Regions from separate parts of the Paenibacillus sp. EC2-1 genome, predicted to be linked through region 3. Evidence: riboswitches for the same ligand, from Rfam matches in the RefSeq annotation. Region 3 holds a riboswitch; each other region holds the start of a gene.
The links. Region 3 has a riboswitch for cyclic di-AMP ahead of ehuB (ectoine/hydroxyectoine ABC transporter substrate-binding protein EhuB). Riboswitches for the same ligand answer to the same signal wherever they lie in the genome.
Positions count from the first base shown of each region.

Region 1: it holds a riboswitch for cyclic di-AMP, as region 3 does, so the genes downstream of both, ACK8P5_RS15090 (C40 family peptidase) here and ehuB (ectoine/hydroxyectoine ABC transporter substrate-binding protein EhuB) in region 3, are expected to answer to the same signal.
Region 2: it holds a riboswitch for cyclic di-AMP, as region 3 does, so the genes downstream of both, ACK8P5_RS00565 (C40 family peptidase) here and ehuB (ectoine/hydroxyectoine ABC transporter substrate-binding protein EhuB) in region 3, are expected to answer to the same signal.

Region 1 is NZ_CP186006.1:3,249,923-3,257,170, reverse strand. It holds gene ACK8P5_RS15105 (indolepyruvate ferredoxin oxidoreductase subunit alpha) at 83-319, shown strand; gene ACK8P5_RS15100 (P-loop NTPase) at 408-1,478, opposite strand; gene ACK8P5_RS15095 (four-helix bundle copper-binding protein) at 1,697-2,026, shown strand; cyclic di-AMP (ydaO/yuaA leader) riboswitch at 2,263-2,395, shown strand; gene ACK8P5_RS15090 (C40 family peptidase) at 2,399-2,872, shown strand; gene ACK8P5_RS15085 (phosphotransferase family protein) at 2,960-3,907, shown strand; gene ACK8P5_RS15080 (2Fe-2S iron-sulfur cluster-binding protein) at 3,942-4,331, shown strand; gene ACK8P5_RS15075 (VOC family protein) at 4,428-4,838, shown strand; gene ACK8P5_RS15070 (response regulator) at 4,895-6,508, shown strand; gene ACK8P5_RS15065 (sensor histidine kinase) at 6,505-7,248, shown strand, end outside.
Region 2 is NZ_CP186006.1:116,250-123,497, reverse strand. It holds gene ACK8P5_RS00580 (YwhD family protein) at 1-312, opposite strand, end outside; gene ACK8P5_RS00575 (M1 family metallopeptidase) at 463-2,451, shown strand; gene ACK8P5_RS00570 (hypothetical protein) at 2,463-3,287, shown strand; cyclic di-AMP (ydaO/yuaA leader) riboswitch at 3,482-3,618, shown strand; gene ACK8P5_RS00565 (C40 family peptidase) at 3,621-4,094, shown strand; gene ACK8P5_RS00560 (C40 family peptidase) at 4,508-4,975, shown strand; gene ACK8P5_RS00555 (GNAT family N-acetyltransferase) at 5,075-5,569, shown strand; gene ACK8P5_RS00550 (c-type cytochrome) at 5,741-6,097, shown strand; gene ACK8P5_RS00545 (4a-hydroxytetrahydrobiopterin dehydratase) at 6,170-6,484, opposite strand; gene ACK8P5_RS00540 (hypothetical protein) at 6,575-6,868, opposite strand; gene motA (flagellar motor stator protein MotA) at 7,060-7,248, shown strand, end outside.
Region 3 is NZ_CP186006.1:2,940,697-2,947,944, forward strand. It holds gene ehuA (ectoine/hydroxyectoine ABC transporter ATP-binding protein EhuA) at 1-660, opposite strand, end outside; gene ehuD (ectoine/hydroxyectoine ABC transporter permease subunit EhuD) at 673-1,335, opposite strand; gene ehuC (ectoine/hydroxyectoine ABC transporter permease subunit EhuC) at 1,339-1,992, opposite strand; gene ehuB (ectoine/hydroxyectoine ABC transporter substrate-binding protein EhuB) at 1,994-2,848, opposite strand; cyclic di-AMP (ydaO/yuaA leader) riboswitch at 3,208-3,351, opposite strand; gene ACK8P5_RS13880 (MFS transporter) at 3,650-4,873, opposite strand; gene ACK8P5_RS13885 (VanZ family protein) at 5,004-5,510, opposite strand; gene ACK8P5_RS13890 (serine/threonine protein kinase) at 5,598-6,281, opposite strand; gene ACK8P5_RS13895 (glycoside hydrolase family 31 protein) at 6,652-7,248, opposite strand, start outside.

The DNA of each region.
Region 1 (7,248 bases), 310 kb from region 3:
TTCTTGTCCTACTTTTTCTAGTTTTGATGTATGATTAAATGAGGTAGCTTAGAGTAGATTAGTGAAAAGAGGGGATTAATCCATGTATGTTATTGGCTCAGCTTGTATAGATGAAAAAGCTGGTGAATGTGTCGACGTATGTCCAGTTGATTGCATTGAAGAAGGAGAAGATCAATTCTACATTGACCCGGATATTTGTATTTCCTGTGGCGCTTGTGAAGCAGCTTGTCCCGTGACAGCAGTATTTTATATCGATGATTTGCCGGAAGAAGAGAAGCCTTATTACGAAAAGGCTGTAGAATACTATAAGAACAAATGAAGCTAATACTTAAATAAACACCCTTCCTCATAGGTGCAGAGTTACTTTCAGCTCACCTATAGGGAAGGGTGTTTTTAATTTACAATCATTATGAAAGCGTCTGAACAACATGAATAGCTATATCATCGTAGATTTGCTTCAGAAGATCAGGATTCGTGGATTGTTGTTCATCCGGGATGATCGGAACCTGAGCGAGCACGGAGGTATTTAGCTGTTCTGCTAACTTTGAACCGCCGCCTTTACCAAAGATATAATGTTTATTTCCGGTCGGATCTTCATAGTAAGACATATTCTCAATAACCCCAATAATGTGGTGATGGGTCTGGAGTGCCATCATTCCTGCACGTTCTGCAACAACTGTAGCTGTGGATTGCGGTGTCGTAACGATAATTTCAGAGCACTCTGGGAGCATCTGATGGATAGCTAGGGCAATATCACCAGTCCCCGGGGGAAGATCGATAAGCATGTAATCCAGAGGACCCCACATTACATCGTTCAAAAAGCTAGAGAGCATTCTTCCAAGCCGAGGGCCACGCCACAAGACAGGATCATTACCTTTGACAAAAAAACCTGTAGAGATCACTTGGATTCCATCTCGTTGCAGTGGTGTGGGACGACTATTCGTAGGTTCAGGCTTCTCATGGATCCCCATCATGTCAGGTATACTGAAGCCATAAATATCAGCATCAATAATGCCGACTCTTTTACCGACTTTATGCAAAGCTTTTGCGAGATTCAGAGTCACAGTAGATTTACCAACGCCTCCTTTGCCACTAGCAATGGCGATGAATTTCACCCCAGCTTTAACCATGGGGCTCACTGGAAAGGGATTCGGAGCTGCAGGTCTTGCTGCTGATTTTGTCTGTGATTGTTGCATCTCCAGTGCTCTAATGGATATGTGTTGTTTCTCCTCTTCGGATACTGTCTTTATTCTTATATGTATACTTAATACTCCTATGGTACGAAGCAGCTCTTCGATCTGTTGTTTCTGGGTTTCTGTTACGCCTTGTGTCTGATCTTGTTCGGTAGCGATCAGGGTCAGTGCAGCTTTGTCTTCCTTCAACATGACATCTCGGATGTATCCAATCTGAATCAAAGGAAGTTTTAGATTGGGGTCGATGATGGTTGCCATTTTGCTTTCAAATATCTCTCTAATCATAAGTCACCTCTATACATGTTTCTTGATTGCCGATTTTCTTGTTCAGTTCAGTTTAAAGAAGTTGAAACGACTAGTCAATGAAAGCTCGATTGTGATGTATTTTGTGAAAATTTTGTGAGTATATAGCCATTCTACACAGAAACCACACAAATTCTGTTTAATAAGAGGTAGCCTCGTTTTGCAAAAGGTGAAATTCGATTCTGAAGGGAGAACTACCTATGTCACATGAACAAATGCAGAAATGTATTGATGAATGTCTACGTTGTATGCAAGCTTGTAACCACTGTTATTCCGCTTGTCTGGAAGAAGAACATATGGAAATGATGAAGGAGTGTATCCGCCTAGATCGGGAGTGTGCAGATTTATGTGCCTTTGCAGCACATGCAATGTCTATTAATAGCTCTTATGTCAAACAAATCTGCGAGGCATGTGCAGAGATGTGTGAGAGATGCGGCAATGAATGCAAAAAGCATGATCATGAACACTGCCAGCGCTGCGCTGAGGCATGTTTCAGATGTGCTGATGCATGCCGAGCTATGGCAGCTTAAACGAGATTAGTAGAGTCGAATAGTAGGAATAAAAGCAGCCGGATTTTTCCGGTTGCTTTTTTGATGTCTTCATTTGAAATATCATCTGGTATAGTCCAACCGTTTACGGATAGGTAAATAATAGGGGAATGATAGTGAGAGAAGGAATAAGTAGAGGAAGAAATTACATTTTTGTCACTCATATCATTGACATATCTAGCCAAAATATATTACAGTATGATAGGGTTACAAAATATTAATGAATTTTGCCGAATTTCGTTTTTGAAAACGGGGGAACCGATCCGGGTGAATTATTCTTGCAATAGAGGGAATATAGGAGACCTTCAGCCGAACCCTTAGCTAACTCCGTAGGCACCGAAGGGAGAAAGTGTTTTGAAGAAAGTCATTATATCATTACTAGGGTCTGCACTTATTTTTTCTTCTGGCGCCTTCACAGCATACGCTGATATGCCAAAGCTTCAAAGTCAAGTAACACAGTTGGTTGGAACTCCGTATAAATGGGGTGGAACAACGGAAAGTGGATTTGACTGCTCAGGATTTATTCTGTACATAATGAATCAATATGATCTAGATTTACCTCGTACATCAGCTGCACAAGCCAAAGCGGGGACTCATGTTGATCAAGAAGACCTTCGAATGGGAGATTTGGTATTCTTTAATACAAGTGGTCGTGGAGTCTCTCATGCAGGAATTTATGTCGGAAATGATCAATTTGCTCACGCATCAACAAGTAAGGGTGTAAGAATCAGTAAATTGTCTGAATCTTACTATAAGACTCGTTATGTAACTGCACGCCGCGTGATCAGTCAAGAGAATTATGTTCAGATGGTAGGAACTATTAATTAATAATGAATCAAAGCCCGCGATTAATATCGCGGGCTTTTTAAATATATGATCGTATTTCAAAGTGATGAACATGGGGGATTATTCGTTATGTCTTACTTATTTCGAAGAGAAATTAACAACTGGCATTCCTGGGGAGCTGTTTATCAGTCCATAGAAGATTTCAGGCTATTAATCGAAGAAATATTTGCAAGAGAACAACTGACTGGAGCAGAGCATATCTCTCACTTGAAGCCAGGAACCAACGCGGTGTTCAAAACAGGGGATTATGTCATTAAGATTGTTGCCCCATTAGAATCGGGTTTAGATACAGACTTAGATTATAGAGCTGAACAAACAGCAATGCAAAGAGCCATCCAGCAAGGGATTCGTACACCATCCATTGTTGCTGCGGGCACGTTAGAGGATAAGTATGCATTCAAATACCTCATTATGGATTATATTGAAGGGGAAAGTGCTGGCGATGTCTTCACTCAATTAACTCTCGAAAAAAAGAAACAGTTCATCGAAGAGATGCAGCATAATTTATCGAAGTTGAATATTCGTCCTGATGAAGAGTTTAGTCGTGAATTCATTATAAATAGAGCATTACATAACGAGAGATGGCATATTGTAGCACCCGAAGTAGGCAAGCAAATTAATGATTATCTAAGAGAGTATAAGATTCAAACTTATGTTCATGTGCATGGTGATCTAACAGGTGACAATGTACTGATCAATTCGATTGGACAGCTCTATATTATTGATTTCGCTGATAGTACAATTGCACCGGTTGAATATGAGTTTCCTCCAATTATATTTGAGTTATTGCAAAGTGATATCGAAGGCATTTTTGAGTTTATTAAGGGGTTGGGGATGAAGTATAATGAGTTTATTGATCGATTATTTGCAGGAACGCTGATGCATGATTTTGGCGCGAATTTTGTAAGAGCGATTTATGAGAAATATACGGGCAGAGAAATTACAGAACTGAATGATATTTTTGAAATCAAGAGATTGCTCCATAAGCATCTTCTGCCAAATTCCCTAATTACATAAGTTTAGTCTATCTGTTTGAGGAGGGAAGTACAGCGTGTTTAAATTTTGGAAAGGTCGGGAGAAGAAAGAATCTGTTCTTGAAGCTTCCGAGGCATCCACTCCTAGTATACAAGCAAGTACAGAAGAGAAGCTTGTACTGTTACGAGGAAGGAACACCGAGCAGGATGTTGCTCCGGTTGTCGGTATGACGATTCTCGAACTTGCAGAACGGAATGAGGTCGATTGGAACTCTTTTTGCAAAAGGGGGACTTGCGCTCGCTGTCGTTGTCATATAAGTGAAGGAATGGAGCATATGTCCGCTGCGAATGAAGCGGAAGAGAATAGACTGGATCCTGAAGAGATTGACGATGGTTATCGTTTAGGATGCCAGACGAAATTCGAGAGAATAGGCGTTGTTTCTATTAAGCACGCACCATACTTTTAAACATATTTCATCATGATCGTACCCGGAGGCCTGTAATCAGGTTATCCGGTTTTTTTTATCTTAAATACAATAATAGTTCAATTTGGAGGGATTATGATGAAGCGCTACGATAGTGACACAAACTGCTCTATATTGCAGAGCCCGATTCAAAACAAAATAGGTAGTGTCTTTGTACCGGTTCGAGACCTTGAGGAATCTCGCCTGTGGTATTGCCAGCTCTTTGGGCTAAATGTAATGGATTGTGAAATTTTGAATGGACATTTATGTCCTCTCCCTATGCAAGGAACCGGACTCATCTTAGACACAATGCCCATGTGGGGAGGAGAGGAACTGGGTGGAGCACCACACATTACAACGCCTGCATTTATGCTGCTTACGCATGATTTGGAAGCAGCATTCGCCTACGCTGTGGAAACAGAAGTTGATGTCGTGACGACGATCGAGAATAATCAATGGTTTGTTATTAAAGATCCAAATGGGAATCTTCTCATGATTTGCAGGGAGTAATCAGGTAACATGCTCATCCGTACATTATATTATTAGGTTGGTTGGGGGCGTTTCAATTGTATAAGATCATCATAGTGGATGATGAACCCATTGTCCGAGAAGGAATCAGGGATCGTATTCAATGGGAAGAACATGGCTTTGTATGTGTGGGTGTCAGTGAGAATGGACAAGAGGCATTAGAAGTCGTTGCTAGTCTTCGACCAGATGTTGTATTAACTGATATTTATATGCCTTTTATGGATGGACTGGAACTCTCCCGTCGCATAGTGGAGCTGTATCCACGCACGAAGATCATAATTTTGACGGGATATGATGATTTTGAATACGCACAGCAAGCAGTGAAACTACAAGTGACAGATTTTATTTTGAAACCGGTTACATCAGCAGAACTCCGTGAGATACTGGATAAATTAAAAGTCGAAATGGATGAAGAGCGTGGAAATCAGGAACATCTTAATCAATTGAAACAACAGTTAAACGAGAGTCTTCCGCTGCTCAAAGAGAGGTTTCTTGAACGTCTAGCATCCTCAGCACTGAGCGAATGGGAAATCACGAGTAAAATGGCATACTTCGATATTGCACTGACCGGTCCTTTATTTGTAGCTATAGCCACAGATATGGATGAACTGCGTCCTGATGACCATGGTACCGATAATGAGCTGTATGCTTTTGCTGTTTACAATATTATTCAAGAAATTATGAGCGATGAACCCGCTTCTGCTGTTTTTCGTTATAAAGGGAATAAGGTGATTACTGTATTAACCGGAACGGGAGAAGAGGCGATATATACACATGCTCAAGAAATAGCCGAGGCCATTCGCAGTTCCGTTAAACGCTATCTGTCCTTTACGGTAACGGTTGGTGTGGGAACGATCTGTCGTGAACTGAAAGATCTCAGACACTCTTGCCAAGCTTCCGTAGCGGCGCTGGAATATCGTCTGTTAATGGGTAGTGATCAAGTTGTAAGCATATTAGATCTAGAGAATAGAAGTTCAATGCCACTATATGACGGAACAAATGCGGAGAATGCCCTTATATCTGCTATAAAGACAGGTACACAAGGAGATGTTGATCATTCGATCCGTCGGTTAATCGGAGAACTTAAGCATGCATCGATATCCATTGAGCAGTGCTACATTCGAGTGCTGAGGACGATGCTGGCTGTACTTCAGGCTTTGCTCGAAATCGGCTGTAGTGAGAAAGATTTACTTGGGAAGGAAACTCGTCTATTAACAGAGTTGTACTCTTTTCGTTCATTGGAAGAGATAGAATACTGGCTCAAGGATATGTGTAAGAAGGCCATCCAAGGAGTCGTCGAGACACGTAAGGATATTTCGCGTCATCAGATGTCAGAAGCGGTACAATTTATCCACAACCATTACGATGATCCAGGGCTTTCCGTAACAACGGTGTGCAGCCGGATTTTTATGAGTGCAAGCTATTTCAGTTCTTTATTTAAGATCCATACGGGAAAGACTTTTGTAGAATTTGTAACCCGTATTCGAATGGAAAAGGCTAAGGAGCTGTTAAAGCATTCTACTCTCAAAACTTATGAGATTGCTATGAAAACAGGTTATCAGGATGCTCAGTATTTCAGTGTGCTCTTTAAGAAAAATACAGGGGATACACCGACTGACTACCGCCAGAAGATGATGGCAGACGGTGCATGATGATGTGGCGTAATACGAAAATCAAAAGTATCCAATCTAGAATAGCAGGCACCTTTGTCTTGCTTGTTCTGTTGACGGCATTACTGTTAATATTCATTTCCTACCGATTGTCAGAATCGGCTGTGCGAGAAACGGCCGAGAGTTACACCGCCGAATTAATCAATCAAGTAAACGCCAATATACAGACTTATATTACAGGCATGAAGGATATCTCCTTGACAGCAATGAATAATCCGGACGTGAGAGAATACTTGGCGTATGCCCAATCCCTTTCACCGAAAGATTTGTCATCGCTAGAGTCCAAAATATCGGAGTATTTCCACTCTATTCTAGTCTCTAGAAAAGATATTACATCGGTTAATATATTCGGCTACAATGGGACATTTATTTCAGATCGGCGCGGTGTTCAGTTAAATCCGAACAGTCCACCAGCAGAGCAGTCTTGGTACCAGCAGGCACAGAAGGCAGCTGGGCAGGCCGTGATTTCTTCATCCCATGTGCAACCTGTGATTAAAGATGAATACCAATGGGTAGTCTCGCTAAGCCGTGAACTGCGCGGGATAGATCGTTCACAAGGACTTGGTATTCTGCTCATAGATCTTAATTTTAAAGTCATTAATGATATGTTAAATCAGTTGGACCTTGGGAATAGAGGCTATGTATTTGTAGTGGATCGGGAAGGTAATATTGTGTACCATCCACAACAACAGCTTCTTTATAGCAATTTGAAGACAGAGCAG
Region 2 (7,248 bases), 2.6 Mb from region 3:
GATCCACATTTCACACGCAGTCATACCGCCGTAATGTTGTCCTTCCGGCGTACGATCTACAGCTACCCATACGATCCAGACCTGACGACCATTAGGTACATCCTCACGGTTCGTAGAAAATTTGATGCCACGTTCCACTTTACTCTTCGCGTGCATTGCACCGATTTCAATCTTTGCTTCTCCACCGTCAATAATGACTGGTGATACACTATTCAGATCAATCGAGCCTGCACCGAACCCTTTATGTTTGCTCTTGCTACTTATAATGTTGAGGGCAATCTGCTTCTTCCCGTTTTGCTCCTGATTCTCCATTATGGCAAACCTCCCTATATATAAGAACGGAAGAGACCTTCCGCCTCGCTGATTCAGATAACCAGTCCAATATATTTTATTTTAACTAATAATCACCCAAAAGCAAACATATACATGCTGTAGATGCTTGTCAACGGGAGGTTGTTCGATATGGTCCCATCACGCGCTAAAGTCTTTCTTTCATCCCTGCTTGCCCTCGGTCTTCTTGGAGGATCAATGCTGTTATTTCTGCAGGGTACCCGTGTTTCAACACCTATTCTCGCCCCGGAATCGGGCAAGCCTGCAGTCGCGGAAAAGGCTCCACTCTCTCCACCTAAAGCTCAGTACGATGTCCCTGCTCCTGCACTGAGCAACAGGCTTGTTGAATATCACATGGATGTCAGGTACGAGCCTGAGGAGAACAAACTCAAAGGGAAACAAACACTAACCTGGACTCACCCCGGTAAAAAAGCAGTAACCGAGCTATACTTTCATCTTTATCCCAACGCATTCGCCTCTAAGGACACAACATTTATGAAAGAATCCGGCGGTAGACTTCGCACGGACCAGATGCCTAATGATGGATTTGGTTCAATGAAGATTACGGGAATTAAGACGGAGGAGGGGCTGTCTTTGCTCCACCGTCTTCAATATGTGCAGCCTGACGATGGGAACGTCAAAGATCAGAGTCTCGTGAAAGTACGCCTTCCACGCCCTGTTAAAGGCGGTGAGAGCTATACATTGATCATGGAATTCGAGGTGGAAATGCCTAAAATCTTTGCACGTATGGGTACGGCAGATGATTTTGTAATGGCAGGGCAATGGTTTCCAAAGATCAGTGTGTATGAACCTACAGGAACACGTGGGCGTAAGGAGGAAGGCTGGAATCTCCATCAATACCACGGGAATTCAGAGTTTTATTCTGATTTCGGCATTTACAGCGTCCGCATTCGCGTACCGGATAACTATATTGTTGCCGCCACTGGTTTCCCAACCAAGCCAGCTACAAAAGCGAATGGTGAAAAGGTCTATCAATTCTATGCCGATGATGTACATGATTTTGCTTGGTCGGCTTCACCAAACTTTATCGTCGCTGAAGAGGCATTCTCTGCTCCAGGCATACCGGGTGTACGAATAAAGCTATACCTCGATCCGGTACATAAAGACCTGAAAGATCGGTATTTTGACGCCGCTAAGGCAGCCCTATCCTCTTACGGTAAGTGGTATGGTACTTATCCTTACTCGACCTTATCCATTGTTGTACCGCCAGAAGCGGGAAATGGTGCAGGAGGAATGGAATATCCGACACTTGTAACGGCCTTCGGAGCCAAAAATGATTCACCCGGGTACGATCTGGAGCGCACCATCATTCATGAGATTGGACACCAATATTTCTACGGTATGATTGCAAGCAACGAGTTTGAAGAAGCATGGCTTGACGAAGGCTTCACCTCATATGCTGAGGAGCGAGTCATGGAACAGGAATATGGCGTGACTTCTAATACGGCAGCCCAAGCTGCAGCCATCTCCTCACCAGAGCCATTACAACAAGAATCTTGGAAATACGGGTCTCACCAGAAATATGCACTTAATGTTTACACACGTGGCAAGCTGGTGCTGCAAGATATTGAACGTCTAGTCGGTACGCAGACCATGAACAAAATCATGATGGCCTATGCGAAAAAATTCCGCTTCAAACATCCAACGACCCAAGATTTCCAACAGGTAGTAGAGGAGCTAACAAAACAACCATGGCAGTCCTATTTTGACCAATACGTATACGGGAACAAGATGGCTGATGTCGCGATTGAACAAATTGAGACCAAAAATACCGGTTCACGCGAGGAGCCTGCATATGAATCTATAGTAACCGTCGTAAATAAGGGGGGCACGGTTACGAACATCCCGATTACATTCGCCTTCGAAGATGGAAGGACTGTAGAAAAAATATGGGACGGTAAGAAAAAAACAACGCAGTACAAAATCGAGCATCGCTCTCCATTACTGTGGGCCATGGTTGATCCTAAATTTACAATCGTGCTGGAGAACAAACATATTAATAACTATATGAAGGCGGAAATGGATCCGAAAGTGCTCACGCGCTGGAACCTAAGCATTAACAAGCTGGTAGAGGCACTGTTCGGCAGCCTGTCATGGTAAGGGGGGAGAACATGAAAAGCTATACAGGCAAAGGCTGGACCAGTGTAAAAGATCAGTTCTATGTTATTATTCTGTTGTTTTTATACAAGCTTTTGTGGGGATATTTTCTTTACCGGATCGTAAAATCAGCCGTTGTTCCACTTCTGATGCGATTTCCTGATCCCGCTCCAAGTGAGCTTAGTAAGCTGCTGTATTTCTATGAGGGAGAAATGGCCTTATTACAGAGTAATGACGTTCACACCTATGCCTGGATACTTATACTTATGCTAATGATTCGGATGGTGCTAACTCCACTCATTCAAGCAGGTATACTCTACAATCTTCATCAGGAGGCAAAGGGAGAGCGAGGATTGTTCCTCTTTAAAGGAATGAGACAATTATGGAAACCAGTAACCCTGTTTTACATAATTGAGACTCTATTTACCTTTATGCCAGCTTATTGGCTGGTGCCCAAAATGCTTCCTTTTCTATTCGCGGCTATTCGAGAGCCTTCTGCCTTGCTCCATCTAGCCCCTTACATCCTTGGTTGGTTAATTTACGCGTATCTGCTTCGGATGTGCCTGCTTTACATGCAGTTCGGAAAAACAGGTGGGACCAGCATGATATCAGCTTTATGGATCTGCTTGCGTCATATCGGAAAGGTCACTCTGATCTCAATCATAATTGGTGGAACGGGAATGGTCATGCTTCTATTACTCAGTGGATTATCATTCCTATGGGCTGGACTAATGGGTCTGATCATTCACCAAGCTAGCTATTTTATAAGTAGTCTATTCCAGCTCTGGAGTATCACAACACAGTACCAGCTATGGCTTACACATGAACAGCAACGTTAAAAAATACTCTCGTTCCAAAAAAATCCCAATCCTTCTCAAAGGATTGGGATTTTTCGTATAAAAATATAATTTCCTCGTTTGCCAAATTGTTAATACTCTGCTAAAATAACGAATGTGATAGTAACAACTTTGTCATCTTTATTGTAACTTTTTCATATGGATAAACAGTCGAATATTAGAACTAGATTTTTTATACCATTAAGAAGCCGAATTCCCTTACATGGGAAGCGGGGGATCCGTCTTGGGTGCATTGATCTCGCAACAGAGTGATCATAGGCTAACCTTCAGCCGAACCCTTAAGCTAACCTCGCAGGCATTGGAAGGAGCTTTCTCTTGAAAAAAAAGTTAACAGCCATATCGATCGGACTTACACTCGCTCTTACATTAAGTGCCGGAAGCGCTTTCGCTGATTCCAAGCTTAATAACGCAATCAAACCAGTCATTGGTGTCTCATATAAAATGGGTGGAACAACGACTAAAGGATTCGATTGCTCTGGATTTACAAGTTATGTATTCAAGAAAATTGGACTCACATTGCCTCGTGCATCCGCATCCCAGTATAAAGTTGGGACTGCCGTAGCAAAGAGCAATCTAAAAGCTGGTGATCTTGTATTCTTTAATACCTCCGGCAGAGGCGTATCCCATGTTGGGATTTATGTAGGCGGTGGTAAATTTGCACATTCCTCAACTTCCAAAGGTGTTACCATTACTGCACTCAATTCCAGTTACTTCGGAAAACGGTACATAGGCGCTAAGCGTGTTATGAGCTCGAGTAAGTACAAAGCCGTCGCTGTCAATTATAATTAATTATCATATAAGCCGTTACCTAAGCCCGGATGAGATCTCTACAATCTCCTTCGCGGCTTTTTCTTTATACTTATATAACGTATGGACCTTGCAAAAAGTTCACCTTTTTATAAAATAATTTTTAATTATTTTCTTAGGTATCATGTCTTACTTGTGATTTACCCTTATTGCAGATGATTAAACATGTTTCAGGTAAATTTGAATCATTATTTGTCTTTTTTCTTCGTCACATAACCATTTAAACCACTCGAAAAGACAGCAAGAAACAATTGCCAACAGGACAAGCCCTCTGATAGAATATCAGTGTAATCATTCCATCATTATTGTAAGGGCTTTTATACATAGAACATTGTGCCGAATAGCCTTCAACCGAACCCTTAAGCTAACCTCGCAGGCATGGAAGGAGTCTTTATATGCTAAAGAAATTAGGCGTATCTGTTATCGGCCTCACTCTCCTACTTACTTCTGGGATCAACAGTGCTTTTGCAGACAGCAAGCTAGATCAAGAAATTGACCAAGTTCTTGGAACAAAATATAGTTATGGCGGAACAACAACAAGCGGATTCGATTGTTCTGGGTTCACAATGTACATATTCTCTACGCTGGGATTAAAGCTCCCGCATCAATCGAGCTCCCAATTCGAGATGGGGACAACGATAACCCGCCAAGATTTGCGCCCGGGTGATCTCGTGTTTTTCAATACGACTGGCCGCGGGGTATCCCATGTAGGCATCTACATCGGGGATGGGAAGTTTGCTCATGCCTCTACTTCCAGAGGTGTTGTTACCAATCGTTTGAGTGATAGCTACTACGCAGAACGATATATTGGCGCCAAACGAATTCTGGATGACATATTTTACGAAAATCTTGCAGCAGAATAACTCATTTTTTTTATAACATACTAAATCATATCCGCGAAGAGAAGCTTCCTTTCTTTTGGCGGTTTTTTCTTCCTTACTCAATTAAAAAGGAGACAACTTATGAATCACCAGACAGAACAGCTATATGCCATTCCAATGACGATCGACCAAGCAGCTGAAGTTTGTGAATGGACGTATCCAGCTCCGTATAATATATACGGCTGGCTACCTTTTGAACAGATGCAGGGTCTCGGTATTGAATTTGGTGATCCGGATATCCGTCGTCAGCAATATATATCTATTATGGATGAACAGGATCGAATGTGGGGCTTCGCTCAGTTGTTCCCAATGGAGGGTGTCACGCGAATTGGCCTTGGTATGCGCCCTGATTGGTGTGGCCTTGGAATGGGTAAACGATTCGTGAAATGTATTACTGATGAAGCTATACGAAGACAACCCTCGAATGAAATTGATTTAGAGGTGTTGACTTGGAATAAGCGCGCAATTCGCACTTATCAGCAAGTTGGGTTTCAGATCACTGATACTTACGAGCGGATGACTAAAGAAGGAAATGCACTGTTTCATTGTATGGTATATAAGCCGCTAGAGAAGTAAAGAATCATCTAACAACAGGAATACGAATATGAAAAATAGCACAATTTTGTGTAATTTTTCTTATAATATCCGTAGTTTTGTTGCTTTTTTTGTCACAACTGCTATGATGTCTTTATATGTTCGTTTATAATAGAAGCTATTGTAGTATACATAAGAAGGGACGATATGACGATGCAAAAATGGATTATGAGCGGATTGTTCTTCGTCGCATGTACGTTGGCCCTTGTGCTAATGTTTACGCTTCCAGGCAAAGAACAGGTTGCTCAAGAAAACAAGCCAACCATGCCTGAAGTTACATTAGACGCTGCCGCAGCTGAAGCAACCGTAAAAGCTAGTTGTATTACTTGTCATGGTGACCAACTTCAAGGTGGAGCCGGACCTGCTCTTGATAAAGTAGGCGGTCATATGGACGCAGAAGCTATATTTAGTGTCATTACGAAGGGTCGTAAGACAATGCCTTCCTTTAAAGAACAATTGAAGCCAGAAGAAATAGCAAATATTGCCCTTTATCTGGCTGAGAAGAAATAATTATTATCATAAACAGCAAAAAACGCTTGAATAAGGGTTCTCCCTGTTCAAGCGTTTTTTAATAATCAGTTCTTATTGCTGCTCTGTATTTTCACTAGAGCGGCTTTTTTCATATACTTCGTTAAATTGCTGTGCTTCTTTGATATCCACTGCCGTAATCCCGCCATCATCCCATGAGGTCAGACGCAGTGTCACGGTTTTATAATCAATGGTAATGTAGGGATGGTGCCCGAATGCCTCCGAAATGGCTGCTACTTCATCTACGAAAGCTATCCCTTTCATAAATGAACCGAAAGCATATTTACGTATGATCCATCGTCCCTGCTCTAATTCCCAGCCCTCAAGCCGTTCAAGATGTGTTTCAACTTCCTGCTGTGTATACAGCATCCTATCTTCCTCCCCGGAAAACCTCTCCCACGAATGTGGGACTAAATTATTCATCTATTCTATTCTCTACCTATAGGGTTCATTCCCCATCTAGATGAGAGCTACAAATGCCAATTCTTCTTCACCAATAAGAATATGTATCCGATGGTTTCCTTGATCATGCATGACAACGCCACTGCCTACAGATAGAACGGGTTCTGTACCTAGCGCATAAAATAAGTCCTCTGCCAAGGCCTCGTGAACTTCATTCCGATCCAAGTCATTCAGGTTGCCCCAATCCTCAGAATCCATCTCAAAAAAAACGTAGCTATCAGGTATTCGTCCGACGGCCTCCGTTAAATCTTTTAAAATATCTCCATAATCACGACCGTGTTTTACACCCACCGATCTCACTCCTTTCTGTTACTTCATACCTTTAAGTTTCCTTACTCTTATTATACCGGAAATTACAGCTAAAAAAAAAAGGCTAACTTGACGATAAATAGGGTAATGCGCTCATTTGCACAATGCTACCCTTTTCAAAGGGCCGCAAAACGAATGGATTCGTTATTTATTTCTCATGGATGAGGTGTATTATGGAAATTTCAACGATTATTGGTCTAGTGCTTGGTCTTTTTTCAGTATTGGTCGGAATGGTTTTAAAAGGGGCGTCCATTACTGCTTTAGTTAATCCCGCTGCTTATCTTATTATACTCGGCGGAACCGCAGCTACTCTATTTATAGGATTTCCACTAGCGGAACTCAAAAAGTTTCCCAAGCTTGTT
Region 3 (7,248 bases):
GGCAATTTCGCGAATGACCTCTAGCACCTCACCTACGAGCTCTGGATCCAGAGCCGATGTCACTTCATCAAATACCATGACCTTTGGTCGCATGACCAGCGCTCTAGCAATAGCAACACGTTGCTTTTGCCCACCAGATAGCTTCGAGGGGAACATCTTGAGCTTATCTGCTAGACCAACCTTCGTAAGCATGGTGATTGCACGTTCATCAGCTTCTTCTTTGCTTAAGCCAAGCACTTTGCGTGGAGCCTCAGTCACATTGCGCATGACATTCATATGGGGAAAAAGATTAAAATGCTGAAACACCATCCCGACGTTACAACGCATCCGGTGCAGATGCTTCTCATTTGCTCGAACAAGTTCTCCTTTATGCTCCATATGCCACAGAAGTTCCCCGTCCACTTCAATCGTTCCACTAGATGGTTCTTCAAGTGTCATCAACATGCGTCCCATCGTTGTTTTACCTGAACCACTTGGGCCGATAACAGCAACCTTTTCTCCAGGCTGCATCTCCAGATCAATACCTTTCAATACTTCCACACTTCCAAAAGTCTTGGTTACACCTGTATATTTCACGATAGGTGATGTATCTGATATTGCTTCTATCTCATGTTGCAGAACCGAGGCTTCTGTCTCCTCTCGTTCAAATACTGAGTTCATATACATCCCTCCTTATCTTCCTCTTTGTACATTCATTCGCTTCTCTAACTGTTGTACGAGTAAGGAAGCGATATAACTGATGATAAAGAACAATATGCCAACGAGTGTATACGGTTCAAAGGCCCGAAAAGATAACGACACAATATTCTTAGCAGTCAGCATAAGTTCAACTAACGTAATGGCACAAAGAATCGGTGTCTCTTTAAACATAACGATCAGATAATTCCCAAGCACGGGCACGATCGGTGGAATCGCCTGCGGTAATATAATGGTCTTCCAAGTTTGAGCTTTCGTATAATTCAGTGCTTTCGCAGCCTCCCATTGCCCCTGCGGGACTGCTTCAATGCCAGAACGATATACCTCTGAAAGATATGTGCTGTAATGAAGACCGAGTGCAATGACTCCCGTATAGAATGCAGGAATCGAAACGCCAGTCAATAACGGCAGGCTGTAATACAGAAAGAACACTTGAACTAGCAGTGGTGTGTTTCGGATAAACTCAATGATTCCTTTCGTTACTAGCGATAGGATCTTAATCGGGCTTCGCGTCAAAAGCGCGAGCAGCAATCCAACGATTAATGCAAGCACGAAGGCACAGAGCGTAATCCAGACCGTCATCTTTAATGCACTTAGTAACTGCGGTAAAATATCAAATACATATTCCCAATTCCACATTTGTTATAGCCTCCCCGACGTCAATTTCCGTTCAAGCAAACGAACAGCCATTGAAACAAGCGTAGCTATCACAAAGTACATCAACAGTAGCAGTACTAAGATCTCGGTGGTAAAAGAGATATAATTATTTCGAAGCACCATCGCCTGATAAGTGAGATCTGCCATCGTAATGAAATAGACAAGTGAAGTTGATTTAATCAACTCCACCAGCTGATTACCGAACGAGGGAAGCATTTGGAGTGTAGCTTGAGGCAAGACGATATGCCACAATCTTTGCCAAGGCTTCATATTCAGGGCAATGGCTGCTTCAGTCTGTCCTTTAGGAACGGCAAGCACTGCGCTTCGAACAATTTCCGAGCCATATGCCCCAAAGTTAAGTCCAATGGCAAGAATTGCTGCTAATATTTTGGGAAGCTCAATACCAATAAACGGAAGTGCAAAGTATAACCAAAATAACTGAACTAATAACGAAGTCCCGCGAAAGACCTCTACATAAACAGCAGAAAGTGTGCGTAATATCCAGAGCTTAGATAACCGGAGTAAACCCGCTATAAATGACACGATGATTGCTAATATGGATGAGAAAAAAGCAACCAACACGGTGATTTCCGCTCCTTTCAACAACGAAGGCAGAAAATCAATCCATGAATTCGGCATGTTATTCTCCGCAGAGCGTATCTGCTGTCATATCGCCTGGAAGCTCATCCTCTGTAAATCCAAACTTTTGTAATATTTCGAGCAACTCGCCTGATTCTTTCATTTTTTGAAGCTCCGCATTATATTTCTCTTGAAATTCTGTATCCGCTTGTCGGAATGCTGTCGCACCATAACCACGTACACTTTCACCATCAACACTAGGCTGCTTAAAATCTGCGACACGCTCTATTTTTTCATCATTGGCTGAATCAAGCATCGCTTGAAGTGAAGGGCCGGTCATGGTAATGGCCTGCACTCTATCCGCTTGCAGTGCGCTTATAGCTGAAGCTTGATCTGGCACTTGGATAATACGATCAGCCGGGATACCTGATTTTTCTAAGTATTCAATTTCAACGGCACCCGTCATTACGGCAACTTTTGCATCCCCGTTATTAGCGACGTCCTCATAACTGGCGAGTTGATGGGGGTTCCCTTCTTTAACAGCAAGCGCCTCTCCGATGCTATACTCTGGATTTGCGAATAAAACAGCGGAACAACGGTTCGGATTAACAAACATCCCCGCGGTTATGAGGTCAAATCGTTCAGCCTGCAAACCCGCAACTAAAGATCCAAATTCAGTTAACTCTCCTCTCATTTCCTTCACACCTAGACGCTCAAGAATAACCCGTGCAATTTCTACAGCTTCGCCTGTCAGCGTCCCATCAGCTTCTTTGTATGCATAAGGCTTCTCATTCGCAAACCCTACGGTGATGTATCCTTTCTTAACAGCTTCATCTAGTGTGCTCCCTTTCTCACCACAAGCCGCTAGGGATATCGTTAATACCAAAGACATAACAAGAACAACAACTTTCTTCAAAACTCTTCACTACCTTTCCCTTTTTCTTTTAAATTTTCAAATTGGCACAGCTAATAATCCTAGTATTTCAATATTTTAACTTGGTTTTTAAACTTTGAGGATTTCCTGAACCGATAGCTTGGATCAGAAAACTCCATGCCGCAGATTCATCCACCTTCCTCCTTCCAACCCCACTGCATTTTTAATTCTCAAAGATGTGCAATTCATATACGGAAGTACACATACCAGTCTTTTCGAACAGAAAAAGACCTCCAAACAGGGGATCAAGACATAGCTCCGCCAGCAGGGGGTCAAAATAAAGACAAAGGCCCCTATTGTAAATGAATACAGGGCCTTTGTTATGAAAATTCATTATGTATAAAAGACCCATCCACTGCTGACGAGGTTAGCTGACGGACTCGGGTAAGATGGTACCCTACACATGGATTCATGTGACTCGCCCCTAAAAAACTGGTTCCCCCGCTTTCCAGATATTTCATCTGAAAACTAAGCGTGAGTCCATAATAAAGGCATCGTTTTGAAATGTCAAACGCATACATGCGATTATTTTGATGATTTCCATGTAAATATGAATGAATTAACGACTTCAAATAGATTAACTTTTTTGTCTGTAACTGGAACAAAGCGTTGTATGATAACTCTTATAAACCGCGTGTTTTTCGCTATATAGCAGGCATTTAAGAGGTATGTTTAAAGTATTGAAACCGACCTGATGCTAATGTCGAAAAATGAAAAAGGCCAAGCTACACAAGAGCGTGCATCTTAGCCTGTAACTTTTTTTATTATCCTCAAATAAGTTGTTCAATTGTGACTAAATCCATTCGATATGTCTTGTCTAGACCGTCGGTTCATAATCCGATTGACACGTTCGGAACCAAATAACATAAGGAGGATATATATAGCTATAAACGATGGCAAGATTGCGATCGTTGTCTCCGCTGCAATCCATCCAAGCATGGAAGGTAGAATTGTTGTTCCAGTGTAAGCAACCGCCATCTGATAACCCATGAGCTTCTGTGTTTGTACCTTACCAAAACGAGCCGGAGTATCATGAAGCATGCAAGGATAGATAGGCGCGAAGCCTAAACCAATCAACATAAATCCAATCAGCGAAAATAAGGTTGGCACAGGCAAAATAAGTAGTAATCCTCCAACCAGAGCAATTAGCAGTCCACTACGAATTAGAACACGGTTACTCACTTTTAAAGTAACAAATCCTGTAATAAAACGCCCTACGGTTATGCCACCATAATACATAGATATCCATTGCGCAGCTACTCCTGCAGGTAAATCCTTAATGCTTACAAGAAAACTGCTCCCCCATAGCCCCACTGTTGCCTCTGCTCCGGAATAGAATAGGAATGTCATTAAAGTAAGCTTAACACCTTTCATTCGCAAGGGTTGTTCAGAAGAGTTAACGTCATGTGGATGATCTGAAATCCCTGGTTCATCGATAGCTTTCTGACCCTGGACTTTCTCCATGCATCTCCATAAAGGGAGTGTAATAAACAATAACACCACCAAAGCTAATTGAATAAGTGCGACTGTTAAATACCCACTACGCCATAGGTTATCCTCACGAATAAATCCTGCCATAATGATAGGTCCTAGGGTTGCACCTACACCCCAGAAGCAATGTAACCAACTCATGTGATGGGCCTTAAAATGGACAGCTACATAGTTATTCAGTGCTGCATCGACGGATCCAGCGCCGAGACCAAGTGGCAATGCAAGCACCATTAGCCAAATAATAGAAGGGGCATAATAAAATCCTAGCAATGCTAATGCTGTCAGCATACAGCTTACCAGGGTGATCTGGCCTGTTCCTACTCGTTTCATGAGCGTACCGCTGGCTAAACTTGACACAATTGTTCCGAGTGCAATAATAATGGACATGACACCCGCAACACCAAACGGTGCTCCAAAGTCTGCTTGCATAACCGGCCAAGCTGCTCCAAGTAACGAATCAGGAAGCCCTAAACTAATAAAAGCCAAATATATAATTATCAAAAACAATGTTGCCACGCTCTGTTGCCCCCTAGTCTATTCGTTTCTAGATAACAAGATATATTTAATTTTATATATGTTGTCAATCACAATCATTATAATTAGCATGAAAAAGCAGCAAATCTGCATCGATTTACTGCTTCACCATCTACATATTCACAATTGTCAGCAAGCTTAGAAGGGCAACCATAAAAAATGTACCAATTAACGCTAATGTATTGAAAATCGGTATGGTCTTCTCTTTGAATACGATGGATAAGAGTCCAAAAATTGCAATCCCAATCGCTCCACCTAAGGTATTGCCAATCAAATCCGTGATATCACTTGCACCAATTCCAAAAATAAACTGAAGGATTTCAAAACCAAAACTTACACAAAATATTGGAATCAGTTTCCTTCCAAAGCTCCACTCTTCTTGTAACATGCTTAGATATATTCCAAATGGAACAAAAGCAACTACATTCAAAATAATCTCTGAGGTATCAACTTGCCCATTAACGATCACAGAACCAGCAAAAGGAATGAGATTGATACTTCTAAGATTCATTTGTCCAAGTAATGAAAAATCAAACTCCATTTTCAGTAATATAATCCACGTTAGCACAATTAAATAGATGCACAGTAATACTAAAGTAAACTTTTTTTGTTTCTTCATGTCCATTCTAAGATGTCTTCCTTCCAAAATCACTTCATAATTATATAATTATAGAAGATACTTCACTATTTTTTTAGCTACTAGTTACTATCTTTTTTTCCTCGTGAACAATCTTGTCATTCGATTCGCAAAATCAACCAAACTTCCGCTATTCGGATCTTGGCGATAGTACCTCTTTTTCACAGCTTCAAGGACCGACACAGGGACTTTCTTCCCCTCAAAGAGTGGATAGAAGTTATTATAAGCCCAAGCGAGATGTTCCCATCTCTTGTCGTTCCCATCCTGCACATATTCCGATACATCTAGTACCTTGCCCCGGCCATTTTGTAGCAAAATATTTTTCAAGTGAATATCACGCGGGTTTAATCCTTTTTCCCTAACGAACTGTCGTGCATCTTCAACATCATCAATCACTTGTCTAGGAACGGATACACCGTTTATTAGACAGTCGTAAAGTGTCATTCCACTTTCGTTACTAATCACGATATAACGCTCTCCATCGCCATAATAAACAGGGAAATACGGACTCCCATCCAAAGCCTGATAAACGTCAATTTCCGCTTGCTTTTTCGAAAGCGCCTCTTGCGTATATAACTTAAAAGCATAAGATGGCAAAGGTGTATATACAAAAACCGCAGCATCGGTTCCGATCCCGACACATTGTAAATCGCTCGATTCTCCTGTAATTGTAACGGGCTCATTCTCACCTTGCTTTAGAACCGTTATAAGCGATAGAGCCGGATCCGCCTGTTTCCAATCTTCTTCTTTCATGCGCCACCTCATCATGTATGTTACTCGTATTGAATGCTATGATCGTATCATAATCTTCACCCAAAAGATAATTACGCTAATCATCTAACGTTTTATCCTCGAGTTAAGTTGTTTAATCATATGAACATTTCTTGACATTAATAAATATACAAGAAAGCAATCTAGTACTTAGTAAATAGTATATTCATTCAAATCCAATGTATACGGAGGAAATATCCCAATAGTTTTATATTTTATTTCTCGGGTAATCGCAAAATAATCACGGATTCGACATGTCTTATTCATATCGAATTTCACCTCACTTAACGTTGTCCATAAAAAAATCAAACCGACTGCCATCTGCAGTCGGTTTGATTCAGCTTACCATATTCTATGTCAGCGTATACCAAGGCAAGCGAGACAATGGAGCATCGACTTCTTTTACACATGGTCCCTCGACCACGCTCGCATCGTCTCCTTTCCAAGAACCTTCAGGGAACACAATCTTGCGCGTTGTTGCCCCCTTCTCTACGACCGGAGCCACAAGAATCTTATCACCTAGCATAAACTGGTCATTAATTTGTTCATATCCACCTTCTGGGAACACATAAGCCATATGCCGAATAATTGGTTCCCCCGTCTGTGCAGCATGACGTGCAAGCTTCATAATCATAGACCCAAAGGATTCATGCAATTTAGCGGCTTGTACACAATATTCCAAATGCTCTTCATCGAGCACACGCCACGGTGCAGTCGAAAATTGCATCATCGGGAACAATGCTGAGCTTTGAGCATAACGAACAAACAACTCTTGATCCAGCTTGAAATTCGGATTATTCTCAATATCTGCAATTTGTCCACCGCCAATCATATCCGGACATGTAAATGCATAACCTGCAAGCCCTTGCGCCAATCCATTAGGGATCAATGAAGCTAGCCCATCATTTTTCCAACTGTGACTCTTGTCTGAAAGTCGTTGAACAAGCGC